2 linked regions of the Botrimarina mediterranea genome follow. The protein of the gene in region 1 binds, or shares a complex with, the protein of each later gene. Links are inferred from orthologs where the notes say so. Each region holds a gene or a part of one and is shown in the gene's direction. Other genes may lie near its edges. The genes, in order: hisH and hisF.

Evidence for each region.
Region 2: the proteins of hisH (region 1) and hisF are in contact, whole or in part, in a crystal structure (PDB 6RU0), measured with the Thermotoga maritima proteins. The link is inferred for Botrimarina mediterranea from one-to-one orthologs. Residues at the interface, in WP_004080484.1 of Thermotoga maritima: Asn15, Arg18, Arg22, Arg117, Leu118, Pro119, His120, Met121, Gly122, Trp123, Asn124, Asn134, Gly135, Tyr136, Tyr138, Val140, Tyr158, Glu180, Lys181, Ser182, Ser183, Lys184, Ile185; in WP_004080486.1 of Thermotoga maritima: Met1, Leu2, Ala3, Arg5, Ser40, Glu41, Asp45, Glu46, Ala70, Glu71, Ile73, Asp74, Ile75, Pro76, Phe77, Asp98, Lys99, Ser122, Gln123, Glu161, Thr195, Leu196, Asn247, Arg249, Glu251.

The regions. Positions count from the first base shown.
Region 1 is NZ_CP036349.1:4,053,986-4,063,654, forward strand. The notes cover bases 4,622-7,445. They hold hisH (imidazole glycerol phosphate synthase subunit HisH), read left to right. Parts: upstream 4,622-5,638; coding sequence 5,639-6,253; downstream 6,254-7,445. Other genes in these bases: Spa11_RS15595 (OmpA/MotB family protein), read left to right, coding at 4,622-5,383; Spa11_RS15605 (hypothetical protein), read left to right, coding at 6,556-6,996; Spa11_RS15610 (TadE/TadG family type IV pilus assembly protein), read left to right, coding at 7,071-7,445. Also shown: aroE (shikimate dehydrogenase), read left to right, coding at 146-1,648; Spa11_RS15580 (shikimate kinase), read left to right, coding at 1,771-2,292; Spa11_RS15585 (prepilin peptidase), read left to right, coding at 2,463-3,803; Spa11_RS15590 (hypothetical protein), read left to right, coding at 3,917-4,384; more of Spa11_RS15595, read left to right, coding at 4,541-4,621; more of Spa11_RS15610, read left to right, coding at 7,446-7,475; Spa11_RS15615 (vWA domain-containing protein), read left to right, coding at 7,486-8,637; Spa11_RS15620 (TadE/TadG family type IV pilus assembly protein), read left to right, coding at 8,680-9,159; Spa11_RS15625 (MBL fold metallo-hydrolase), read left to right, coding at 9,417-9,669. UniProt on the Escherichia coli protein: IGPS catalyzes the conversion of PRFAR and glutamine to IGP, AICAR and glutamate. The HisH subunit catalyzes the hydrolysis of glutamine to glutamate and ammonia as part of the synthesis of IGP and AICAR.
Region 2 is NZ_CP036349.1:5,102,826-5,112,518, forward strand. The notes cover bases 4,040-6,887. They hold hisF (imidazole glycerol phosphate synthase subunit HisF), read left to right. Parts: upstream 4,040-4,991; coding sequence 4,992-5,783; downstream 5,784-6,887. Other genes in these bases: Spa11_RS19625 (glycoside hydrolase family 9 protein), read left to right, coding at 4,040-4,561; Spa11_RS19630 (GNAT family N-acetyltransferase), read left to right, coding at 4,558-4,968; Spa11_RS19640 (sugar phosphate isomerase/epimerase family protein), read right to left, coding at 6,382-6,887. In the rest of the region: Spa11_RS19620 (ATP-dependent DNA helicase), read left to right, coding at 1-1,960; more of Spa11_RS19625, read left to right, coding at 2,015-4,039; more of Spa11_RS19640, read right to left, coding at 6,888-7,389; Spa11_RS19645 (hypothetical protein), read left to right, coding at 7,540-8,652; Spa11_RS19650 (hypothetical protein), read right to left, coding at 8,850-9,440.

The DNA.
Region 1 (9,669 bases):
GTAGACAGAATGGGGGGCTGGGTTGCGCTGCGCCGTGGGCTGCCGCCCTCGGCTGAGGTCTCCTCCAAAGAATCCGTAATCCGAAATCTCCAATCCGCAATCGTTCTTCCCTCGTTCCCCGTCCCTAACCCCTCACCCCTCCCCCATGATCTGCGTCTCGATCGGCCGCAGCCGGCACAAGCACATGCTGGCGGAGCACAAGCACCTCGCCGAGCAGGGTGCGAAGCTGGTCGAGCTGCGCTTGGACTACATCAGCTCGCGCGTGAACCTCGGCCGTCTGCTGACCGACCGGCCGACGCCGGTGATCGTCACCTACCGGCGTGAAGAGGACGGCGGCAAGTACGCGGGCTCCGAGGAGCAGCGGATGAAGGCGATCCGCGAGGCGATCGTCCTCGGCGCGGATTACGTCGATATCGAAGAGGACATCGCCGACAAGATCCCGCGGTACGGCAAGACCAAGCGGATCGTCAGCTACCACAACTTCCGCCACACGCCGGACGACCTCGAAGAGCTTCATGCGCGGATGGCGGCGATGGACGCCGACGTGGTGAAGATCGCCACCATGGCCCAGCGCCCGCGAGACAACGTGCGGATGCTCGAGCTGGTGAAGAACGCGACGGTGCCGACCGTCGGCATGTGCATGGGGGACATCGGCACGCCGTCGCGGATCCTCGGCGCGCGATTCGGGGCGCCCTTCACGTACGCGACGTTCCACCACGAACGCACCCTCGCGCCGGGGCAGCTGTCGTTCCAGCAGATGAGCGAGGTCTACAATTACGAGAAGATCGGCCCCGAGACGGCCGTCTACGGCGTCGTGGCCGACCCGGTAGCGCACAGCCTCAGCCCGCACATCCACAACGCGGCGTTCCGCGCGCACGAAGTGAACGCGGTGTACGTGCCGTTCCGGGTGCCGCCGGACTCGTTGGGCGAGTTCATGGAAGACGCGCCGCGGCTGGGGCTGCGGGGGCTGTCGGTGACGATCCCGCACAAGGAAGCGATCGCCGCCCACCTGACGAAGGTCGATCCGGCCGCCAAGGGGATCGCCGCGGTCAACACCGTCGTGATCCGTGACGATCAGGTCGTCGGCTACAACACCGACTACAAGGGGGCGATGGACGCGCTGGAGCACGGCTTGCGCGGCCCGAACGAAGAAGCGATCGCCGGCGCGGCCAGCCCGCTGACTGGCAAGCGGGTGATGGTGCTCGGCGCCGGGGGCGTGTCGCGGGCCGTTCTTTACGGCTTGCAGAAGCGCGGCGCGCAGGTGACGATTTCGAGCCGCACCAAGGCGCGGGCCGAGACACTCGCCAAGGAGTTCGGCGCGCGGGCGATCGAGTGGGCCGCCCGACACAACCCCGACGTCGACGTGCTGGTCAACGGCACGCCGATCGGCATGCACCCCAACGTCGATGAGTCCCCCTACGGCAAGGCCCACCTGCGCCCGTCGATGGTGGTGTTCGACACCGTGTACAACCCCGAATCGACGCTGCTGGTGAAAGAAGCCCGCGACCACGGCTGCCGCGTGGTGACGGGCGTCGAGATGTTCATCCGCCAAGCGTCGCTGCAGTACCTGTTGTTCACGGGGGATGATCCGCCGTTCGATGTGATGCGCGAGACGCTGAAGCGGATCATCGGACCGGTGAAGTACTAGGCAGGGGCTAGGGGTTGGGGGTTAGGGGCTGAGGGATTTACGGATTGGATTGGAATGAGGCCTCAGCCGAGGGCGGCAGCCCACGGCGCGCCACGCGCGACGCAACCGACCGCAAACGCTTTATGCACCGCCTCTTCCTCATCGGCTATCGCGGCAGCGGCAAGAGCACTGTCGCGAGGCTCTTAGCGGAACGGCTTGGCTGGGCGTCCATCGATTCCGACGACGAGGTCGAACGCGAGGCGGGGAAGTCGATCGCCGCGATGTTTGCCGAGGACGGCGAGCCGGCGTTCCGCGACCTCGAAGAGCGGGTCGTCGCGTCGCTCTGCAACCGCGACAAGACGGTGATCGCCCTCGGCGGCGGCGCCGTGCTGCGTGAGGCTTCGCGACGGCGGATGACAGCTGCGGGGCAGGTCGTCTACCTCACCGCGCCGGCGGCGACGCTCGCGGCCCGGATCGCCGGCGACGCGACCACCGCCAGCCGCCGACCTAGCTTGACCGGTCTTGCGGGCCTCGAAGAAGTCGAGCGCGTGTTGGCCGTCCGCGAGCCGATCTACCGAGAGTGTGCTACGGTTGCGATCGACGTCGATGGCCGGGCGCCCGAGGCGATCGCCGACGAGATCGTGGGCCACTTCCAAGTGAAGTGAACCGCCAAGACGCCAAGAGCGCCAAGGGTCGCCAAGAAAAAGTGTCAGAGTGGATTAGCTGGATCGACGGGATGGCTTTGACTTCAACTCATCCTGTAAATCCTGTCGATCCCGTCTAAAAAATCTATCCCTGGCGATCCTTGGCGCTCTTGGCGTCTTGGCGGTTAAAAATGAACCTAGCTCTAGCCGTCGTCTTTGTTGTTGCGGCGGCAGCGGCTTCGCTCGCTAACGCGGCGACCTACGAATGGGCGTGGAACCGCCGCCGCTTCTCGCCGTGGCAACCGACTCCCGAGGGCGTCGCGCCGCGTGGCTGGCTTGATCGGTTGCCGATCGTCGGTTGGCTGCGGCTGCGACGTGACTCCGGTCTGCTCGGTCGCGGCTTCTGGGTGCGGCCGATGGTGGTCGAGCTGTTGTTCGCCTCGGCGCTGGCGTGGCTCTGTTGGTGGGAGGTCGGCGCGCAGGGTCTCGTCGCGAAGCAAGTTGGTTCGTTAGCGATTGAGGCGCCGACAGCTTGGTTATGGGCGACATTTGCTTTTCACGCTGTGCTGGCGTGGTTGATGCTGGTTGCGTCGCTTATCGATCTCGACGAGAAGACAATCCCCGACGAAATCACTGTGCCGGGCACGCTGATCGGACTGTTGCTCGCGACGTTGCTACCGATCGGGCTCTTGCCAAACGTCGAGGACCGCCCTCAGCGGCCTGTTATGGGTGTCGCACTCGAGGAGCCCGGCGGCGGACAGCTCGTCGGCTCCTTCGGATTGAGTTGGCGCGTACCGACTTGGCTCGAACCCACGCACCTTGCGGCGCCGAACGATTGGCCGCGATCGCTGGAAGGTGGACCGAACAATCACCGTTCGCTGCTATTGGGACTCGGCTGCTTCGTCGTCTGGTGCTTCGCGTTGACGCCCCGGTTCTGGCGCACGCGTAAGGGCGTCGGCTTCGGTTTTGCGGTGATGCTGCGGCGTGTTGGCCGAGAGCTTCTGCGGCGGCCGCTGCGCGAGATTCTATTGCTCGGCGTGCTGTGGATCACGGCGACGTGGTTTACCGGCGGCGACGCGTGGCGCGGACTGCTGACGGCGCTGGTGGGGATGGTCGTCACCGGCGGCATGGTTTGGGCCGTGCGGATCGTCGGCTCGCTCGCGCTTCAACGCGAGGCGATGGGTTTCGGCGACGTGACGCTGATGATGATGATCGGCGCGTTCGTCGGCTGGCAGGCGGGGCTGTTGGTGTTCTTCTTGGCGCCGTTCGCCGCCGTGCTGATCGCGGTGGCGCAGCTGATCCTCAAGCGCGACGACGAGATCCCCTACGGCCCCTACCTCTGCCTGGCGACCGGGGGCGTCGTCTGCCTGTGGGCCGTTGTCTGGCCGCGGAGCGAGGCCCTCTTCGGCATGGGGACGGTCCTGCCGGTGGTGCTGATTGTGTGCCTAGTGATGCTCGGCGTCCTGCTGGCGATCTGGCGGCAATTCAAGATTAGGGTGCTCGGTATGAGCGAAGATTGGGGCGACGAGTAGTTTCTTGTGGGAGGGGTCTCCAGACCCCGATTACGCGCACCGCGCCGTTTCGGAATGCCTACCGTAATCGGGGTCTGGAGACCCCTCCCACAGCTCCACTTCGTTTCGCCAACATGCCCCTGCTCGAAACCATCACCGACCTCACCGCCGGCGCGGACGCGCTCTGTCGTCGGCGGTACGGTGTGATCGAGACGCGTGGCGGTGAGCTGGTGAGCGTCACGCTGCGTCCCTGGCCGCACCTGCTTTCGCTGCGGGAGTTGTGGCCGTTGGGCGACGATTGGCGCCCCCCAGGACCGGCGGACCGCTGCCGGCTCTACTACAACCAGCCCTGCGGCTGCGAAGATTTTCTGGCGTTGCGTTACGCCGCCTGCACCGCTGGCGCCAGCTACAAGACGTTCCGAGCGGCGTTGACGGTCCTGGACGAGATCGCCGTCCTCAAAGGCTGCCGGGCCATCGTCTGCGACGCCGCCAACCGCCGCCTCTCAGACCGTATCTTGCGGCGAATGGGCTGGGAACCGCACGCCCCGATGTGGGGCCGCCGCAATTACATCCGACGCTTCGCGTCAGGGGCTAGGGGTTAAGGGGCTGAGGGGCTGAGGGGGAGTGGTAGCAGCGTCTTCCCTCAGCCCCTTAGTTCCTCAGCCCCTCCCCAAGCTCTCTTGGCCCCTCGGCGAGTGGTTGCTAGTCTCCCGCCGCTTGTAAGAGCAACTGCTGCCGCCGGCCCCCTGCCAAGCGTCATGGCTCGATACTCGGTTCCCTGCCTGTGCCTCTGCCTGTTGTTCGCAACGGGATGCGGTCGGGTTGTGTTCCGGCCCAACGGCACAGCGCCCGGTCAGCCCCAACCGGTGACGCTCACCTACGACCAGCAGCAGCAGATCGCGCAGCGTGAGCAAGACCTGCAACGCCGCGCCGATCAGCTCGACCGCGACAACCAAGAGCTCGAGTCGCTCTTGGCCCAGTCGCGTCAACAGGTGCAATTGCTCGGCGACCAAGTGACCGCCACGCAGGACCAGCTTCGCGCCACGGCCGAGCGGCTCGCCTCGACGCAGAGCGACAACACCCAGCTACAAAACCGCACGCAAGAGCTGCTCGCTTCGACTCAGGCACAGACGAAGACGATCGGCTTCGCGCCGAACAGCTCGCTGCTGCAACCGATCCAGCTCCGCGGCCTGACAGGCGTCGATATCCGCCAGGATGGCGACGTGATCCGCGTCGCGCTCCCCGCGGACCAAGTCTTCTACACCAACACGGCCCAACTACAGCCGACCGGCGAGCGACTTGTGACGAACGTCGCCACGCAGCTAATGGAGGCCTACCCGGGCCACATGATCGGCGTCGAGGGCCACACGGACGGGGCGCCCAGCGCCTCGGCCCAGTTCCCCACGGCCCAGCACCTGTCGGTCGCCCAAGCGACAGCGGCTTACGACGCCCTGCGGCGCACAGGGGTGCCGGCCGCCCAGCTCTTCACCGTTGGCCAAGGCGCCAACCACCCGCTGGTCTCCAACGCCACCGAAGCGGGCCGGCAGAAGAACCGCCGGCTTGAGTTGGTGGTGTATCCCGAGACGGTCCGTCGCCGCTAGGTAGCGTCCGCTGGGTGGACCTTGGCGTTCGCTTTCTCCTGCTTTGTCACTCCGCTTCCTGACGGGCGCGGCTCAATTTAGTTGGCTTCTTTGAGCCGCGCCCGTCAGGAAGCGGAGTAGATCGTACGACCAACCGCCAACCACGGTACGCCCGGCATCTGGTCACCAGGCGAACCCCGGGCGAGAATAGGGGCCCTTTGTTGACGCCCCGCAGCGTTACCCTCAAACCCGCCGCCTCAAGCCTCACCGCCTCCCTTGCTCGCGATCGTCGATTACGGAATGGCCAATCTCCGCAGCGTGCAGAAGGCGCTGGAGAAGGTGGGGCACGCGGCGACGATCACGTCCGACCCGGCCGACGTCGCCCGCGCCGAGCGGGTCATCCTGCCGGGCGTCGGCGCCTCGGCGGACGCGCTCGCCGCGGTGCGGACGCAGGGGCTCGAAGGCCCGCTCAAGGACTTCATCGCTTCGGGCAAGCCGTTCCTGGGCATCTGCCTGGGGCTGCAGATGCTCTACGACTGGAGCTACGAGGACGGCGAGCACCGCGGCCTCGGCGTGCTGCCCGGCAAGGTGGTGCGCTTCGAAGTGCCCGCCGAGCTGAAGGTCCCACACATGGGCTGGAACCAGGTGCGGTTCGTCCACCGCCCGCCGATCTTCGAGGGCATCGAAGAGGGCGCGTACTTCTACTTCGTGCACTCGTACCACGTCGTGAACGACGACCCGTCGGTCATCGCCACCGAGACCGATTACGGCGGTCCGTTCTGTTCGAGCGTTTGGCGCGGCAATCTCTTCGCCACGCAGTTCCACCCCGAGAAGAGCCAAACGGCGGGCTTACGGGTGTTGAAGAACTTCGCGGAACTACCGCTGGGTTGAGTGCAACCGCGTCGTTACCGGCGCCAGCGACGGTCGAGCCGAGCCGTCAGCGTCAGCGCCCCGTGTGCGCCAACACGCCCTTACCAGCGACCGGCGCTCGACTCCGACCACTGACGCAGCCGGCTCGCTTGCGGATTGCGGGTCTCACAACCGACGGCGGCGCCGCTCGTGACGGTTATGCGGGGCTGAACGCTTGGCGTTCATTCATCGCCCCACGTCCCAAGCCAGGGCATGACGTAGGTTTGCCGTAGGCGCCGAGAGGTATTCCGGCGCCCGGTCCGCGCTTGCAGGAGCCGCTAGGCATGAACGCCCGCCGAAGAACGTACATCGATCCCGAAGTGCAGGGCGCGCTCGCGCGGCGGCTCGTGCTGCACTGGGCGATTTTCATCATCGCGGCGGCGATGTTGATCTTCGGTATGAACTGGCTCAGCGACCCGTTCACTCCGGCCACGACGCACTTCCAACGGATGACCAGCGACTACGGGCCGGCGCTGCTGGTGCTCGTCTGCCTGGCGCCGATTTTTGTGTTCGATGCGGTGCGTCTCAGCAACCGCTTCACGGGACCGATGCTGCGGTTCAAGAACGCGGCGAAGTCGCTCGCCTCGGGCGAGAGGCCCGCCAAGATACAGCTTCGACGCGGAGACTTTTGGCAAGAGGTCGCGGCCGACTTCAACCGGGTGATCGATCGTTTCGATCCCTCCGCCAAGCCGGACCACCAACCGCCCTCCACCACCAGCCTGTAGTGGCAGCCCGTAATTGCAGCCTGCAGTAGCAGCCTGTCGTGGCGCCAGTAGCCTCCGCGAAGAGACCAGCCGCCGTGTTCCATCCCAACCGACCAGCGCGACGTGGCGTCGCGGCGACTGAGTTTGCCGTGTGCCTTCCCGTGCTCATGCTGTTGCTGCTGGGGACCATCGAGTGTTGCTCGATGATCTTCCTGAAGCAGACGCTCGCCGTCGCCGCCTACGAAGGGGGGCACGCCGCGCTCGCCCCTGGCGCGACGTCGGCCCAGGCCCGCGTGGCTGCCGAAGCAATCCTCACCGAGCGCCGCATCGCGGGCGGCTCGGTCGAGATTGCCCCCAGGCCGCTGGAGTCGATCGCCGAGGGCGAGTTCTTCGATATCCGCGTCAGCGCACCAACCAACGCCAACCGCATCCTGCCGCTCAACTTCTTCGGGGGTCGTACGCTGACGGCGACGGCCTCCTTCATGAGAGAGAACCTCTAGGAACGACCACGTGCGTCCCCCCCTCGTCTACCGCCGTCGATCACGCCGCCCTCAACCGCGTCGCCGGGGCGCGATCCTCGTGCTCGTCGCCGTGCTGATGCCGGTGTTCGTGCTGATGGCCGCGTTCGCCATCGACCTCGCCTGGATGCAACTGGTGCGGACCGAACTGCGGACCGCCACCGACTCGGCCTCGCGCGCCGGGGCCAAGACGCTGTCGCTGCGTCAGAGCGAAGCGCTGGCCCGCACCGCCGCCGTCCAAGCCGCCGCGCGGAACACGGTCGCGGGCACGCCGCTTACGGTTGACCCCGCCGACGTGACGTTTGGTCAATCGACCCAAGCCAACCCGAACGCCCGCTTCGCTTTCAGCGTCGGCGGTTCGCCTGTCAATGCGGTGCGTGTCCAAGGGCTCCGCACCGCCAGTTCTGCCGACGGCGGCGTCAACCTGTTCTTCGGGTCGATGCTCGGCTCGGAAGAATTCGAGCCGCGGCTGACCGCGACCTCCACGGTGCTTGACCGTGACATCGCCATCGTGATCGACCGCTCGGGCTCGATGGGCCTCGACATCAGCATCCCCTACGACGCCAACGGCCAGAACTGCGGCCCGATGGGATCACGAACCCGCTTCGCCGCGCTCAACTCCGCCATCGGCGTGTTCTTGAACGAGTTGGAGCTGACGATCCCTAACGAGCAGGTCGCCCTGGTCAGCTATAGCAGCAGCTTCAACACACGATGCGACAGGGGTCGGCTCCGCTACGACACAGCAAACACCGACCGTGCTTTGACATTCAACTACAACCGCATCACGTCGTCGATGGACGACTTCATGACCAACGGCATTGGCGGCGGCACGGCGATCGGCGAAGGGCTGCGTGAGGGCATCTCGGCACTCGAAGACGCCCGACCCTACGCCATCAAAACCATCATCCTGATGACCGACGGACGCCACAACACGGGCGTGTCGCCCGAGTCTATGGTTCCTTCCGCGCGCGCCGCAGGCATTACCATCCACACCGTCACGTTCAGCCCCGCGGCCGACATCAACCGCATGCGGGCGATCGCGAACTCGGCCGGCGGCCGCAGCTTCCACGCCGACACGTCCGGCGACCTTTCCAGCGCCTTCCGCGACATCGCCCGCACCCTCCCGGTGCTGGTCACGGACTGAGCCATGTTGACGAAAGACTCAATGACGAATGACGAAACCCGAATGACGAAGGCCGCTGGCCGTCGCCGCTCCGCGCTGGGTTCCCGCTCCGCACCGGGTTCCCGCTCCGCATTGGGGCGCCGCTGGGGCCGCAAGCGACGGATGGGCGCGACGACTGTCGAGTTCGCGCTGGTCGCGCCGGCGTTCTTCCTCGTCATCATGTCGATGTTCGAGTTCACACGGCTCAACGTGCTCCGCCACACGGCCGACAACGCCGCTTACGAGGCGGCCCGCGTCGCGATCGTCCCCGGTGCGACGACGGCCCAGGCCCGCACCGAGGCGAATCGTCTCCTGACAATCGTCGGCGCCCGCGGCGCCTCGGTGAACTTCAACCCCGGCACGATCACGCCCGAAACCGACTCGGTGACGGTCACGGTCACCATCCCGCTCGACAGCAACGGCTGGGTCGTCCCCCGTTTCACGCGCGGCCGCACGCTGACCTCGTCGGCGACGATGCGCACCGAGCGCGTACGCTCCCGGTAAGGGAACCGCCAAGACACCAGGAGCGCCAAGGTCGAAGAACTTGGACAGGATCGACAGGATTCTCAGCATGAGGGCTTGCCATGCAATGCCTTCAAACTGCTGTCAATTCGTCGTGTTGATCCTGTAAATCCTGTCAAGTAATACTGCATGGCGATTCCTGGCGCTCCTGGCGTCCTGGCGGTTCCACTCTGGACGAGGCGGATCGTCTGGCACAGACTCAAGGCGGTATTCGCCCAAGGTCATCCACAGCGCCGCCCGTGCCGTCCAACATCGTTTCCGCTGATATCTCCGGCCAGTTAGTCATTCTGGGGACCGGGACTAGCGTCGGCGTGCCGCTGATCGGTTGTGGCTGCCCCGTTTGCACGAGCACCAACCCGAAGAACAACCGCACCCGGTGCAGCGTCATTCTCGGCCTCCCCGAGGGGAACCTACTGATCGACACCGCGCCCGATATGCGCCAGCAGCTGCTGCGTGAGGGGATCGGCTTGGTGCACGCGGTGGCTTACACGC
Region 2 (9,693 bases), 1.0 Mb from region 1 along the record:
CGTCGGAAAGAGCTTTGCCTATCTCGCGCCGGCGATTCTCGCCGCGACGGAGAACCAAGGCGAGCCGCAACCGCAGGCTTCCGCCAATGGCTCGGAGAAGCCGAAGAAGCAGCGTCGCGTTGTGATCTCGACGCACACCATCGCCTTGCAAGAGCAGCTGATCGCTAAGGACCTGCCGCTGTTGAACGCGGTCATCCCGCGGGAGTTCTCGGCGGTGTTGGTAAAAGGGCGGCGCAATTACGTCTCGCTACGGCGCCTCGACGCGGCCATGAACCGCGCCGGGACGCTGTTTGATCGGGACGAGCAGATTGCCGATTTGCGTGAGCTCAAGAAATGGTCGGCGGAGACCGGCGACGGCTCGCTGGCGGACCTTGCCCGTGCGCCCGACCCGGGCGTTTGGGACGAGGTGCAGAGCGACAGCAGCAATTGTCTGGGGCGCCGCTGCCCGACCTACGCCAAGTGCCACTACTACGCCGCCCGGCGGCGGATGCAGAACGCCCAGGTGCTGGTGGTCAACCACGCCCTCTTGTTCAGCGACATCGCGCTAAGGCAACAGGGGGCGAGTCTGCTGCCCGACTACGACATCGTCGTCCTCGACGAAGCGCACACGGTCGAAGCCGTCGCGGGTGATCACTTGGGGCTCGGCGTCTCGGCGGGGCAGGTCGAGTATTTACTCAACCGACTGTACAACGACCGCACGCAGAAGGGCTTGCTCGTTGGACCGAAACTATTTGAAGCACAACAGCAGGTCGACAATTGCCGGGCGGCGGCGGACGAGTTCTTCGGCGCGTTGTGGGAGTGGGGCGCACGGCAAGGGCCGCCCAATGGCCGCGTCAACAAGGCGGAGATTGTGGACGCCACGTTCGGCGCCGAGTTGCTCGTGCTCGCCCGCCGGCTAAAGCACGCGGCCGACAGCATCAAGAACGACGTCGAGCGGCAGGACTACATCGCCGCACACGACCGCCTCAACGGCCTCGCCGGCGCGATCGAGTCGTGGCGGACGCAGGCCGACGACGGCGCCGTCTATTGGATGGAGGCCCGCACGTCGCGCCGCGGCCAGCCGCGCGTGTCGCTCGGCGCGGCGCCGCTCGATATCGGCCCGGCGTTGCGTGAGCAGCTCTTCGATACGGTCTCGACGGTGGTGCTGACGAGCGCGACGCTTGCCGTCGGGGCGAGTAAGGGCGAGAGCCGAGTCAACCCGACCCTGGCCGGAGCGGGCGCCCGGGGCCCCGAGGTCGGGACGACTCGGCTCTCGGGTGACTCTCGCTTTGAGTTCTTTCAGTCGCGCATCGGTTTAACCCAGTGCGAGACGATCCAACTCGGGAGCCCTTTCAACTACGCCGAGCAGGCGCGGTTGGTGACACATGCCGACATGCCCGACCCGACGAAGGATCGCACCGCCTACGAGCGCGCCTGCGTGCGCCGCATCGAGCAACACGTCGCCGAGACTGACGGCCGGGCGTTCGTGCTGTTCACGAGCTACGAGCATCTGCGCCGCACCGCTAGCGCGTTGACGCCGTTCCTCGCCGAGTGGAACCTGCGGCTGTTGTCGCAAGCGGACGGCGTGCCGCGCAGCCAGATGGTCGAGGAGTTCAAGGCGAACCCGCGCAGCGTGCTGCTTGGGACCGACAGCTTCTGGCAAGGCGTCGATGTTCCTGGCGACGCCCTACAGATGGTGATCATCACCAAGCTGCCGTTCAGCGTCCCCGACAGGCCACTCCTGGAGGCCCGCCTCGAAGCGATCCGCGCCTCGGGAGGCAATCCCTTCAACGACTACCAACTCCCCGAGGCGGTGCTGAAGTTCAAGCAGGGTTTCGGCCGGCTGATCCGCACGAAGCGCGACCGCGGGACCGTTGTGGTGCTCGACCCGCGGATCGAGACGAAGTCGTACGGCCGTCTTTTCCTCGAAAGCCTGCCGGATTGCCGGCGCGAGAGCGGCGCCGCGTTGAAAGCCCGGTGAGCGGCGACTAGTTTCGAGGGGTGTTTTCGTGCTTCCCCCTGAGCCCGCCCCCCGATGCTGCCTCGATCGATCGCTGTACTTCTGGCTATCGTCGCTTGCCAGAGCCCTGCTCTGACGGCTGATAGCGAGTCGCCGAAGTCTCATGTTCGTGTCAATTTGGTCGGGTACCTGCCAGCGGACACGAAGGTCGCCGTCGTCTTCTCCCACGAGCGTGTCGAAGACGGCTTCGCTGTCGTCCACTCAGAGACTGGCGCATCCGTCTACGAGGGCAAGCTCGCTTCGTCTCCAGCACCGGGTTGGGGGAAGTTCGAACATTACTACGTCGCCGACTTTTCGAAGGTCACGGCGGAGGGTAACTACGAATTGCGGCTCGACTCGGGCGCCAGGTCAACAAGCTTTCGCATCGGCGACGACGCTTACGGCAACCATCAAGCCGACCTGCTGCTATTCATGCGGCAGCAGCGGTGCGGTTACAACCCGTACCTCGACATGGCGTGTCATCGACTCGACGGCCGCACGGCATACGGGCCACGGCCGGCGGAGTCGTTCATCGACGCCTCGGGCGGCTGGCACGACGCCGGGGACCAACTCAAGTACCTCATCACCAGCAGCTTCGCCACCGCCGCGATGCTGTTGGCGTACGAACTTGAGCCCGACAAGTTCGGCGACATCGTCGATGACATGGGGCGCCCGCGCGCGAACGGAATCGCGGACGTGCTCGACGAGGCCAAGTGGGGGCTCGACTGGATGCTCAAGCTCCATCCAACGCCCGATGAGCTCTACCACCAAGTCGCCGACGACCGCGACCACAACGGTTGGAAGTGGCCCAACGACGACTCGTCGGATTACGGCTGGGGGCCTAATAGCTACCGGGTCGCCTACGCCGCCGATGGTAAGCCGCAAGGCCTCGCCAAGTATCAGAGCAAATCGACCGGTATGGCGAACCTCGCCGGACGTTACGCGGCCGCGATGACGATGGCGGCGCGGATCTGGCGGACCGAGCTCGGCGATCATGTCTATGCGGCCCGCTGCCTGCAAGCGGCGAAGGAAGTTTACTCGCTCGGCAAGCGGCACGAGGGCTTCCAGCAGGGCAACTCCTACGGCGCGCCGTATCGCTACGAAGAGGACACGTGGGCCGACGACATGGAGTGGGGCGCCGCCGAGCTCTTTAAAGCAACGGGCGAAGTCGACTATCTCGACGACGCAAAGCGATACGCCGAGATCATCGGCGACACGTCGTGGATGCCGCTCGAGAAAGCAGGGCACTACCAGATGTACCCTTTCATCAATATCGGGCACTTTGCGCTCTATCCGCTTGTGGATAAGGAATTCCAAGGGAAGCTCGCCGGCTATTACCGCTCGGGTATCGACGCCACCGTCGCCCGGGCGGAGCAGAACGCCTTCGGTATTGGCGTGCCGTTCATCTGGTGCTCGAACAACCTAGCGACCGCCCTTGCAACACAAGTCTTGTTGTACGAACAAATGACGGGCGACAGGCAGCACCATGACCACCTGCTCGCGCAGCGAGACTGGCTATTGGGGCGCAACCCATGGGGAACTTCGATGTTCACCGGCATCCCGCGCGACGGCGAGCGGCCGATCGATGTGCACACGAGCCTGTGGAAGCTCGGCAAGATGGACGTGCCGGGCGGCCTCGTCGACGGTCCCGTCTACGCGGAGGTCTACAACTCGCTGAAGGGGTTGCACCTCGAGAACCCCGACGAGTTCGCCGAGTTCCAGAACGATTTCGTCGTCTACCATGACGACATCGGCGACTACTCGACCAACGAGCCAACGATGGATGGCACCGCCGGCGCCGTCTATTTGATGGCTCACTTCGGCACGCCCGACCCGACCTCGCCGCGACGCAGCGCGAGGCAAAAGCAACTCTCGATGTCGGAAGGTGGCGTTGTCCGCGGGCCGCGCGATGAGAAAAGACTGGCGATGGTTTTTACCGGCGGCTCGTACGGCGAAGGCGCCGTGACGATTCTCGACGCGCTGGAGAATCGGGGGCTGCGTGGTTCGTTCTTCGTAACGGGCGACTATCTCGCCATGGCCGATCAGGCGCCGATCCTGCGGCGGATGATCGATGGCGGCCACTATCTCGGCCCGCATTCGCACGCCCACTTGCTCTACGCCCCATGGGAAGACCGCAGCAGATCTCTCGTCACTGAGCGTGAGTTCAAAGAAGACCTCGAAGCGAATCTCGCCGAGTTGCGTAAGCTTGGCGCCTGCCAAACTTCGCCCGTCTACTTCATTCCGCCCTACGAGTACTACATCGATCAGCATTCGAAGTGGTCCGGCGAGATGGGCTGTGTGCTCTTCAACTTCACCCCCGGCAGCGGCTCGAACCGTGACTGGGCGCCCGAAAGCCACAGGTCATTCCGCCCCTCGAAGCAGATCGCCCAAGAGATCCTCGACTTTGAAGCGCGCGAACCCGACGGCCTCAACGGGTTCCTACTGCTGTTGCACCTTGGCAGCGATCGCAAGGACAAGATGCCGCCGCACGTCGGCCCGCTACTCGACGAGCTGATCGCCCGGGGGTATGCGTTCGCCCGCGTGGACGAGTTGCTCGGCAGCCCGCAAGCCGCCACGCCATGAGTCCTACGCTTCGTTACTCGTCGTCGGAGCCGATCGACGCCAGCCAGTTTATCGACGTGCTCGAGCGATCGGGGCTCGCCGCACGGCGTCCTGTGGACAGCCTCGCCACGATCGAAGGGATGCTCCGCGGCGCGAGCATTCTTGTCACCGTTTGGGACGTTGAACACTTGGTGGGCGTCAGTCGGGCGATCAGTGATTTCTCGTACTGCACGTACCTCTCCGACCTGGCCGTCGATGTCGCCTACCAGAAGCAAGGCATCGGCAAAGAACTGATCCGCCTCACGCACGAAGCGGCGGGGCCGAAGAGCTCGCTGATCCTCCTCGCCGCGCCGGCGGCGGTGGATTACTATCCACGCATCGGCATGACGCAACATAAGTCCTGCTGGACCCTGCCCCGCTGGGGCTGATCCTTTGCTGCGCAAACACCTCCATGCTCGCCGCCCGTGTGATTCCCTGCCTCGACGTGGACCGTGGTCGCGTTGTTAAAGGCACGAACTTCGTCAACCTCCGCGACGCGGGCGACCCCGTCGATGTCGCCAAGCGCTATGAGGCGGAGGGCGCCGACGAGCTGGTGTTCCTCGACATCACCGCCAGCCACGAGAGCCGCGACATCACGGCCGACATGGTCCGCAAGGTGGCCGAGGAGTGCTTCATGCCGTTCACCGTCGGCGGCGGTATCCGCACGCTCGACGACGTGCGGCGGTTGATCCAAGCCGGCGCCGAGAAGGTGAGCATCAACTCGGCCGCGGTCCACACGCCAGAACTGATTACCGAAGTGTCGCGGGCATTCGGCGCCTGCGCGACGGTCGTCAACATCGACCCGAAAAGAGTACGGAGGGACGGGGGACGGGGGACGGGGGACGAGGAGTTTTGGGAGGTGTTTGTTTCCGGTGGGCGCAAGCCGACGGGGCTGGAGGCGGTTGCTTGGGCTCAGGAGGTCGAGCGGCTCGGCGCCGGCGAGATCGTCCTCACCTGCATGGACGCCGACGGCACGAAGGACGGCTACGACCTCGAGATCACCCGCGCCGTCGCCGAAGCGGTGCGGATCCCGGTGGTCGCCAGCGGCGGCGCCGGCAAGCCCGAGCACCTCGCCGACGCGATCCTCGAAGGCAAAGCGTCGGCGGCTTTGGCGGCGAGCATCTTCCACTTCGGCGAGTACACAATCGCCGAGACGAAGCGCCTGATGGCGGACCGCGGCGTACCGGTGCGGATGCTGGCTTAGTTGAAAGTCTCGCGCAGAGACGCGGAGACGCAGAGGAGGTCAGTCGGCCTTCGCAACGTTGGCTTGCTTGATGCGTTCCTCCAGCCAGTGAGGCAAGCAAACATGAGCCAAGGCTGGACATCCGACATCGGCTCCAGTGTAGGAGATGAATCCTTCACTCTCCTGCCTGACATTGTGAAACGCTTCCCACGGGATGAAGAGTGGTGGATGCCCACACCGAAATATCCACAAGATGGAGATCCCTAATCCTTTGTCACAATCACAAAAGGCCAAACATGATCTGTAGTAGATCGAGCCAATCTTAGCGGAACGCATCCAATAACTTTTACCTTCCGGTGGGAACTCTTCGCGGTATCGTTGAGCCAGTGCAGACCACCCGCCTAAAGCTGAGCCAATGTAGGAAACTAAGATCCATAAGCAGATAAATAGCGGCAAGAAGAGAAAGAGCAAGAAAGTCTGTGGGCCTTCTGCATTCGCAAGAAGCATCGAAATTCCTTTCAGCTTGGCGCCTATAAGTGAACCTTCCTTCTCTGCGTCTCCGCGTCTCTGCGCGAAACCTCCGACGCCGTTCCTCCGACGACTTGCGTCGCCGGCTCGCCTAGGCGTCTCCCTGTTCGGCCATCGCGGCGTCGAACGCGATTGTGCTGGGGGCGAAGTCGATCTTCTTGACGAACTCGGCCGCGTCGCGGGCGCCGTGGTCGCGGTCCATGCCGCTGTCTTCCCACTCGACCGAGAGCGGGCCTTGGTAGCCGACAACGTTCAGCGCGCGGATGATCTCTTCGAAGTTGACGCCACCGTGGCCCGGTGAGCGGAAGTCCCAGCCGCGGCGGGGGTCGCTGAAATTGAGGTGGCTGGCGAGGATGCCGCTACGGCCGTTAAGCGTGACGATCGCGTCCTTCACGTGGCAGTGGTAGATGCGGTCCGGGAAGTAACGGATGAACTCGACCGGATCGACGCCCTGCCAGATCAGGTGGCTCGGATCGAAGTTAAAGCCGAACGCCTCACGCCGCCCGACCGCGTTGAGCGCGCGCTCAGCGGTGTAGATATCGAAGGCGATCTCGGTGGGATGCACTTCAAGCGCAAACTTCACGCCGCACTCGTCGAAGACATCGAGGATCGGATTCCACTGCTCGGCAAAGAACGCAAAGCCTTCCTCGATCATCGACTCGGGCACGGGGGGGAACGAGTAGAGGAACGGCCAGATCGACGAGCCCGTAAAGCCGTTCACGACCTTCACGCCGAAGCGCTGCGCCGCGCGGGCGGTTTGCTTCATCTCTTCGATGCAGCGCTGGTTGACCTTCACCGGGTCGCCGTCGCCCCACAGCCGCGGCGGGAGGATCGACTGGTGGCGGTGGTCGATCTGGTCGCAGACCGCCTGCCCGGCGAGGTGGTTGCTGATCGCGTGGCACTCGAGTCCGTAGCGGGCGAGCAGGTCGCGCTTCTCATCGACGTATCCCGGGTCGGCCATCGCCTTATCGACCTCGAAGTGGTCCCCCCAGCAGGCTAGCTCGAGCCCCTGGTAGCCAAAATCGGCCGCCTTCTGGCAGAGCGTCTCGAGCGGCAAGTCGGCCCACTGGCCGGTGAAGAGCGTGACAAGGCGCGGCATTTCGGTTCTCCAGATGGCTACCCGGTGGAATTGACGAATGACGAAGCCCGAATGACGAACCTGTCGGAGGGGGATAGCCCTGCCGACAGGTTCGTCAGTCGTCATTCGTGCTTCGTCATTGCCGCCGCTAGCCGTGCTAAAGTTATAATTATGAGCAATCGAAAAGGATCTGTAATCGCGGCGGTCAGCTTCTTCCTCACAGCGGCGGCTTCTGCCGGTCCGTCGGTGGAGATCACGAGCCTCGCGGCGCCGCACGGTACCGCGCCGCGGGAGTGGCTTCAACGGCTAGACGAGGCGGGGGCCGGTTCGACCCGGATCGTTTCAGGCGGGTCGGCCGAGCCGCGGATTGAGGAACTGGGCGAAACGCCGAGTGGGACGCCGTTGGTGAAGGTCTATGCGGTGCTGACGCGCGAAGGCCAGCTGGTGCTGCCGGGGTCGAATGGGCCCGAGCGATTCCGCGTCACCGACGGCGCGAAACTGAAAGAGTACTTTAACCGCTTGGCGTCGCGTGGCGCCGAGGCCGTCACCGTCCCGCGCGGCAAGTATGGCCTCACCGAAGCCGAGTTCACCGACCTCTTCACGCGGCTGCAGACGCCACTGCCGAAGCTGCCCGCAGGGGCGACGCTCGGCGACGCCGTCAACGCGGCGGAGCGCGCAGCGCGGTTGAAGATCGAGGTCGATGGCGCGGTGCGTGAAGTGCTTCGCACGAAGTCGGAAGTCGCGGCGACGACCGAGGGGCTGTCGGTTGGGACGGCGCTCGCCGCGGTGCTGAAGCAGGAGGGGCTTGCGCTGCGGCCCGAAGCCAGGGCGATTGGCGAGCCCCCGGTGTTAACCGGGGGTGGGCGCCGTGATCGATTCACACCCCCGGTTAACACCGGGGGCTCGCCGATGATTTTAAGGGTTGTTGCTTTGCGTGACGCTAAGGACCCTTGGCCCGTGGGTTACAAGCCCGAGGGGACGCCGACGCAGACGGCGCCGGGGTTGATGGAATTCCTGACCGTTGAGGTCGAGGGCTACACGCTCGCCGAGGCGTTCGAGGCGCTCGGCCCACGGGTGAAGTGGCAGGACAAGCCGCTGCCGATGGTTTGGGATCAGTTCGTGCTACGAACAAACGCGATCAACCCGGCGACTGTCGAGGTGCGATTTCCTAAGAAGCGCACGTTCTACAAGAGCCTGCTCGACAACTTGGCTTCGCAAGCGCGGCTGGGGCTCGACCTGCGAGTTGATGAAGCGGGGACGCCGTTTCTATGGCTTACGCGGTGAGCCCGTATCCCCTCCCCTTTAGGGAGGCCGTTCTCCAATCAAGTGGGGGGAGAGTCTGCTGTTGTCCGTGACGATCTTGATCTTATTTCCGAAGCAAGTCGTGACGGTACCTTGATCGCTCCTCCGCCGGACGCGTTTCACCCTCCCCTGGCCCCTCCCTGGAAGGGAGGGGGACAAAGGCCGGGCTTCGCTCGACATCAAACTGGGCCTCGACGACCACCGCGGCCACCCATCATCGCGCGCATGTCGCGGCCGGACATCTCGTCTTGGCCGCGGGCTTTGAGTTCGTCGTTGATCATCTTGCGAAACTCGCTGAATTGAGCGCGGGTCTGCGAAGGTATTCTGTCGAGCATCTGCTTGCGACGCGAGTCGCGCTCGGCCTCGGTCATCTGCCCTCGCCCGTCGGGCGGACCGCCAGGGCCAAGATCCGCATCATCGTCACGGGCGGCACGGTCGGCAATGATGTCGGAGGCGCGCCGGGCCGCTTCCTGCCGCAACTGTTCGGGAGTCTGGTTGAAGAACTCGTTCATACGTTCTTGCATCTGCTGTTGCATCTGAGGGCGCCCGCGCTCAAAGAACTGCCGACGCTGCTCGTCGGTGAGCGCTTCGATCTGTGCGCGGAACGCCGCGCGGTCGGCGTCGGTGGCGTTCGGAGAGAACATCACGTCGCGCTGCGCCTCGAGCGCCGCGACTGCGGGATCGACTCCGTCTCCGCGGAACGCCCACACGCCGAGTGCGATCAGCAAGAGAGCGACGATGACGATGGCGGATTTCTTTCTGTTGTCCATGATTGATTTTGCGAGGCTGGTTTCAACGCCTTCTGACGGATGATTCTTCGTAACGCCACCCGAGGCTAGCGCCTACGGCTCAAGATTGCGTCACTCTTCGGCAAGGACCATCGCATCGACGTGGCCGTCGAGGTACAGGAAGTTGCGCGAGCCGTCCTGTCCTTTCGGGCCGTGGACCGACTCGTAGTCGTAGACGATCCACACCTGTGTCGAGCTACGTTGCTCGCCGCTGCGGCGGTCGGCGAGCACTTGC